DNA from 2 places in the Pontibacter saemangeumensis genome. Region 2 is predicted to be linked to the other one. Evidence: riboswitches for the same ligand, from Rfam matches in the RefSeq annotation. Region 2 holds a riboswitch; the other holds the start of a gene.
The links. A riboswitch is a leader RNA that binds a small molecule or an ion and turns the genes downstream of it on or off. The one in region 2 is predicted to bind thiamine pyrophosphate.
Positions count from the first base shown of each region.

Region 1: another riboswitch for thiamine pyrophosphate. It lies ahead of ABD920_RS11340 (TonB-dependent receptor); the one in region 2 lies ahead of ABD920_RS19385 (class I SAM-dependent methyltransferase).

Region 1 covers NZ_BAABHC010000014.1:194,636-198,047, forward strand. Annotated here, with positions in the region: gene ABD920_RS11340 (TonB-dependent receptor) at 1-1,823, opposite strand, end outside; TPP riboswitch at 1,882-1,978, opposite strand; gene ABD920_RS11345 (hypothetical protein) at 2,208-2,456, shown strand; gene ABD920_RS11350 (aldose 1-epimerase family protein) at 2,538-3,412, opposite strand, start outside.
Region 2 covers NZ_BAABHC010000029.1:218,000-221,411, forward strand. Annotated here, with positions in the region: gene ABD920_RS19380 (AIR synthase-related protein) at 1-766, opposite strand, end outside; gene ABD920_RS19385 (class I SAM-dependent methyltransferase) at 763-1,488, opposite strand; TPP riboswitch at 1,564-1,660, opposite strand; gene ABD920_RS19390 (DUF2911 domain-containing protein) at 1,894-2,760, shown strand; gene ABD920_RS19395 (class I SAM-dependent methyltransferase) at 2,851-3,412, shown strand, end outside.

The sequences.
Region 1 (3,412 bases), on a different contig from region 2:
TCTGTTAAGGCCATATGGCCACGGTATCCTGCCTCCACGTTGCGCAGCGTTTCATGCTTCGGCCGGCTGCTGGGCGAGGATTCCGTGAAATCGTCGCGCACGGGCTCCCGGTTCCCTATTGCGTAGGAGGCATATAACTGGTGCCCCGGCTGCAGGTTATAGGTTACCCCGGCCTTTGGGTTCCAGAAGGTATAGTCTGCCTCCTGCGTGATGTTGGACAGGTTATGGTCGAAGCCAAGGAAAGCGTAATTCACTTTCCGCAACTGCAGGTCGCCGAACACAAACAGCTTCTCCGTCAGGCCATAGTTCACCTTCGCAAAGATGTTGAAGTCGGTTTTCTGGCCGTCGTTGTCGTAGTAATGGTCCCGGATGTTGGAGGTGGAGGCAAAGCGCGCCCAGATAATCTCCCCGAAGTGACGCCCGTCATACCTGTTCCAGGCGCCGCCCAGCGTGGCGTTCAGGCGGTTATCCGGGTTGTACTGCAATGCATAGGTTACGCCGTAGAAGTCGTTATCAAGCCAGCGGCGGCGGATAAGGTCGGTGGTGGAGACGGTATCGCCGCCGATCATCACGTCTGCCAGGCCATAATCTGCCAGGTCATCGTCTGCACGGAACTGTTCATAATAGCCACGCCCGTAGGTATAATGCAGCGCACCCGAAAAGCTCAGGCCCGGCATAAAATCATGCGACAGGTGCAATTGGTAGTGATCCTGCTGGTAATTGTCCGTCTCGTTGTCGTAGGTGTAGTAGTTGTAGCGGCGGCCCGAGTTGACGAGGTTGGCAGAGTCAGCGCCTCCTATATAGTTGCGGTTTATATAGGCTTGCAGGTCGGCGGCGTTGCCATATACCAGCGCCTCGGGCGTGCCGTACCAGGCCTGGTAGGTCTGTTCTTTGCCGGAGAAAGTGATGAACTTGACGGAGGTTTTATCGCCGTAATAGCCACCCGAAAAATAGAAGGATTTGAGATCAGAAGAGGCACGGTCTACATACCCATCCGATTTAATGCGTGACAGGCGGCCGTCGAAGGCGAACTTTCCGTTGATCAGGCCGGTGCCGAAGCGCACGTTGTTGCGCCAGGTGTCGAAGGAGCCGTAGGTGTGGTCTGTTTCGGCATAGGCCTCGCGCCGCACCTGCTGCGTCTGGATGTTGAGGCTGGCCCCAAAGGCACCGGCCCCGTTGGTAGAGGTCCCGACCCCGCGCTGCACCTGTATGTCCTGCACCGAGGAGGCAAAGTCCGGCATGTTCACAAAGAACACGCCATGGCTCTCCGCATCATTTATCGGGATGCCGTTTACCGTCACGTTGATGCGGGTGATGTCGGAGCCCCGGATGCGGATGCCGGTATAGCCTACGCCTGCGCCAGCATCAGAGTTCACCACCACCGAGGGTACCTGCTCCAGCAAATAAGGCAGGTCCTGCCCGAAGTTACGCGCGGCGATCTCCTCCTGGGTCACGTTCGTGAAGGTTGTTCCGGTGCGCTCGTCGGCGCGGGTGGCCTGCACCACTACCTCGCTCGCCCGGAGGGCCTGCGGCTGCAGCGCCACGGTTATCTCCGTGTCCTGCTCGAGGGCCACCGCTACCCGCTTCTGCTCGAAACCGAGGTAACTCACCCTCAGAGTATAGTTTCCGGCGGGCAGGTTTGGGAAGGAGAAGGTGCCGTTGGCCCCTGCAGGCACGCCTGTGCCGGTGTTCTCCAGCACCACGTTGGCTCCGGCCAGGGCCTCGCCCTGGGCTGCACTGGTTACGCGCCCGCTCAGTTGATACTGGGCAAGCAGCTGCAAGGGCAACAGCATAGCTGCCACTGCAATCAAAAAATTACGCATTGTTTTGAAATGAATTGGTGAAACATACAGGACTGCCAGGGGTTAGCATCCTGTTAAATTTCCCTTACCGTGTTTTCCCTTCGCCGGCATTACCCGGATCAGGTTCAATGGGTATGATCTCAGCCCGTTATATTAAGGCACCCCTAAACTCCCTCAAAGATAAGAGGCTTTTGGCTCTGATGCAAAGCAAGATTCAGGGCACCCCAAAAAGGTTTTCGCTGCTGCTGCTGAACACCTGCTCAAAATTTGCCTTTACAGATAACCAGTTAGGGCAAAAGTACGTTGTAAAAACTATCGGGGCAGCGTGCTGTTCGCCCAGTGAGCGCGAACTTTCTGCCGTAGCACAAACACCATAACTCAGGAATGTATTAACCTTATACCGCGATGATGATCAGCATTTTGTACACCGTAGCCCTTTTAACCATACTGGCCTACTATGCATTCGCTCCGCGCAAGAGATTTAACCGCCCACCATCCACTGACAACGACGATGACGGAGGCGAGCCGCTTGGCGACGATTTGCCAGACCTGGACCTGCCACCCGGCATATCACTGCCCTTGAATGATTTTGAGCCGAAGTACGATTTCAGAAATATCAAAGTACCCAAGTTTCCGGAGCCTTCGCTGCATTAAGCGCGGCCCCGTAACGAGCGCGGCCCCCACTGAATTGATCAATTCAGTGGGGGCCGCGCCCGTTATATATAACCGTACGTTTTAGAGCACGGTAACAGTAAACGTGCGCTCAAAAATCTGCCCGGGGCGCAGCTCGTTCATGCCTTCCTTCTCCTGCAACTCACCGCTGTCTCCCACCCTGCTGGCGATGCCGCACCAGGGCTCCAGGCAAACATAGGGTGCAGGACCCGGCTTGGCCCAGATCCCAAAGTACGGGAAGCCCTCGAAGGACATCTCAAGCCGGCGCGGATTGGAACGGCTCGCCAGCGTCACTTTCTCCGAATTCAGGCGCTCCAGCACAACAGCGTCCTTGTCGAACAAGCTGCGGTCGAGGGGCAGGATGTTGGTTTGCTCCAGCAGGCGCTCCGTGTCGCCGTTCAGCAGGCCCTGGTCGCTCAGCAGGTGGCGGCTGGCGGTTTCCTCCTTTTCAAACTCCAGGTAATAGTCTTCGTATCGCTCGTTCGGGTACAGGGGCACGTTAAAGCCGGGGTGCCCGCCTACCGCGAAGTACATTTTCTCGTGGTCGGTGTTGGTGACCTGGTAGGTAACGGAGAGCGCGTTCTGCTCCAGCCGGTACGCGATCAGAAGCCTGAACTTAAACGGGTACTGCGCCAGCGTCTCCTCGCTGGAGGTTAGCTCGAACACCAGCTTTTCGTGGTGCTCTTCCACCAGTTTAAACTCGCTGCGGCGGGCAAAGCCGTGGCGTTTCATGTGGTAGGTTTTGCCGTTGTAGGTATACTGCTGGTTCGGCAATTCCCCTACAATCGGGAACAGGTTGGGCGCATGAGCCGCCCAGACCGCGGGGTCGGCGACCCAGATCAGCTCCAGGTCCTCGTCTTTCTTCACGAAGTGCTGCAGCTCAGCCCCCAGGCTCTCTACCCCCACTTTATACAGGTCGTTCTCTAAGAAATATAACA
Region 2 (3,412 bases):
ATAGCCTGAAACCGCAGCCGGAGGCTTGCGCCATCTCGCAGATAGCCCCAACCACGCCGCCCTCCGTCACATCGTGCATGGCTTTCAGCTCCACATTATTTTGTAGTATCTCCGTGGCAGCCAGGGCATCTTTCAGAGAAGAGGTCCGGTAGAAATTCTCACATCCTTGTTCATATACCTCTTTGCCCAGCCTGTTCTTCACCGTCTCCGGGAAGCTCATGGCCAGGATAGAAGATGCCACCAGCGCGGTCTCCTTGGTTACCACAAGCACATCCCCGGGCTCGGCCCTGTTGCTGGTGATGATCTCATGTAGAGGAGCCGTCAGGAACATAGTGCCTCCGCCCGATATGGTAGAATTCTGGCCTTCAATCTGCCCGGTGTGCCCTCCAGTGATGGAGACCCCGATATCTTCGCAATACTGGTGGATATAGGCCCAGTACTCTTGGAAGGCTCCGAGGGAAAGGCTGGGCGGCAGGTTGAGTACGAACTGCGCATACATCGGCGCGAAACCGGTAGAGGCCATATCGTTCGCCAGCAGGTGCACTGACAGCCAGGCAGACGCTTTCATACCGATGGAAGGGATGAGCGAGAGCGGGTCGCTGGAGACAGCCATCCCCAAGTTATTGCCCAGGTCGATAACGGCGGTGTCTACGCCAAACTTCGGCCCTACCAGCACTTCCTCCCGGTGATAGCCGCATTGCGGCAGCAGCACATCCTTGAATGTGCTGGCGGCTATTTTTCCTGAGTTGTCTTCGAAGGCACTCATTTCACGTCATTTAGCCGTACATGCAAGCCAAAGAAATCGCCGTAGGGCTGGCTCCACTGCTGCACCGGGAACCACTTCGGAAGACCAGTGGCTGTCCACTCTATCGTATAATCACGTCCCTTAAGGGCTTCATCAATTACGGCAGTAAGTTTAGCGGGCGTGTAGAAAGTGGCGGTGACGTAAAAGGGGTTCTTGCCAAACGCTTGCTGGATTCTTCTCCTGGCCACCTTCGGGGAGTTCCGGTTCATCATCCCGAACACGATGCCGTATTTGCCGACGCGCACCGCTTCCCGGATCACCTTTACGGGATCTTTGTAGTATTCGAACGTAGTGATGAAAGCCAGGGAGTCGAACGTGTGGTCCTTGAACGGCATGTGGTGGGAGTCGGCCAGCACAAGGTCTCCGTCGAATAGATGAGCGCCCTGCCCCAGCATGAAGGGGGAGATATCGCCGCCGCTGGCCTCGATGCCGATCTCTTTCCACCAGCGGGTGAAGCGGGTGGTGCCACAGCCGAACTCCAGCAGGGTTTTCACCCGCCCGTCTTTTTTGATAAGATCGCCGATGACTTTCTTCTGCCAGACTTCGGCGCGTTTGTAGCGGCCCTCATACCAGAGTTCATAGGTGTCGGTATGGTCGCGGTTAAAGAACCACTCCTCGCGGCCCTGCCATTTGCGCAGGTTTTGCGTAACGAGGTCGAATTTTTGTTGTTGAAGATTGCTCATGGCAGGTATTTTTAAGGTTAAAAATAGCCTGACGAGAAAAGCAGATAGGGAATGGCGGGAGAGCAACGCAAAAGGTGCTCAGATAATTTACATTCCTACGCTGGCATTATCCAGATCAGGTGCAGGGTATGATCTCAGCCTGACATTTTATCAAGCACCCCTTGTATGATAGGTGAAGGTATGAAAATTTTATAAAAGTGCCGAATTAAATAAAATGTCCGCACCCGCTTGCCGCGCCTGCCGCCTATACGGAAAAGCCTGCAGACATAGTGGTCTGCCCGGGTTTGAAAAGGTAAAGGGATGGGTGAGACTCCGGGCGGTGCTGCCGGCAAATTACACTGGCTAAATCATGATATAATGCGTAATATTGCACCAGCAAAACAATCTTAATTTAGAAGCATACCCATGAAAAAATCATTTATCGGCTTTGTACTTTCTGCCGCCCTTTTATTCGGTGCCGGAGCTACGCAGGCGCAGGGCATTAAAATGCCGGCAGCAAGCCCTTCCCAGAAAGTGGAGCAGGCAGTAGGCCTTTCCACGGTAACCCTCGACTATTCCCGCCCTTCTGCCAAAGGCCGCACTATTTTCGGCGACCTGGTGCCTTACGGCAAAGTGTGGCGCACCGGCGCGAACAACTCCACGGTAATCAAGTTTTCAGATGACGTGACCATCGAGGGAAAGAAAATTCCAGCCGGAGAGTACGCCATCCTCACCATCCCGAACCAGGACGAGTGGACGGTTATCCTGTCTAAAAACACCAAGCTGGGAGGCAACGTGGCGGACTACAAGCAGGAGGAAGACCAGGCGCGCTTCACCGTGAAGCCGCAGCAGAACCCGCGCAAGGTGGAGTCCTTCACTATCAACTTCGCGAACCTGAAAACGGATGCTGCGGATGTGGAAATCCTCTGGGACAACACCATCGTGCCCTTCACTGTCAAAACCGATGTAGATAACAAGGTGATGGCCCAGATCCAGAAGGAGGCGATCGACAACGCGAACGCAGATCCGAATGTATATGCCGCCGCCGCCAACTACTACCTCGAAACCAACCGCGACCTGAAGCAGGCCCTCACCTGGATGAAGAAGGCCAACGCCAAAGACCCTAAGTTCTGGAACCTGCACGCGCAAGCCAAGATCGAGGCAAAGATGAAGGACTACAAGAGCGCCATCAAGACGGCTGAGAAATCAATCGAGCTGGCGCAGCAGGCCAAGAACCAGGACTACGTGGCCCTGAACCAGAAAGCGATCGCCGACTGGAAGAAGATGAAATAAAGCCTAAGCCGCTTTCATCGTATATAAAGCCTCCGGGGAAGTGTTTCCCGGGGGCTTTTTTATCCCTTTACATTTAAGACCACAGCTACCGTGCAAGAGGAAAAACAACATTCGGAGGAGCACCTGGGCCCGGCCCGGGAGTATTGGTGGAACGAGGATTACCTGGAGTTGCTGGCGAAGCGTTTATATATAGAATACTGCCAGACGCTGGTGGACATCGGCTGCGGCAAGGGCATGATGGGCTTCAAGTTCTCGAGGTATATGCCCCCCGGCGCCAAGGTTTACGGCGTGGATTACGAGCCGGGCTATATAGAGGAGGCCCGGCAGCGGGCGCAGAGCCAGTTCGGCCACAACAGCATCGACTATGAGTTCAGGGTCGGCAACGCCACCGACATTCCGCTGCCCGACAACACCGCTGACGTGACGCTGTGCCAGACGCTGCTGATCCACGTGAAAAACCCGCAGCGCGTGATACAGGAGATGATCCGGGTGACGAAGCCGGGCGGCTGGGTGCTGGCGCTGGAGCCCAACAACCTGGTGCCCAACCTCATGTTCGACCGCTACGGCGAGACAGACTATAACGTGGAGAGCATGCTGGATGTGCTGGAGGTGAAGCTGCGCATCGAGAAGGGCAAAAAGCAGCTCGGCGAGG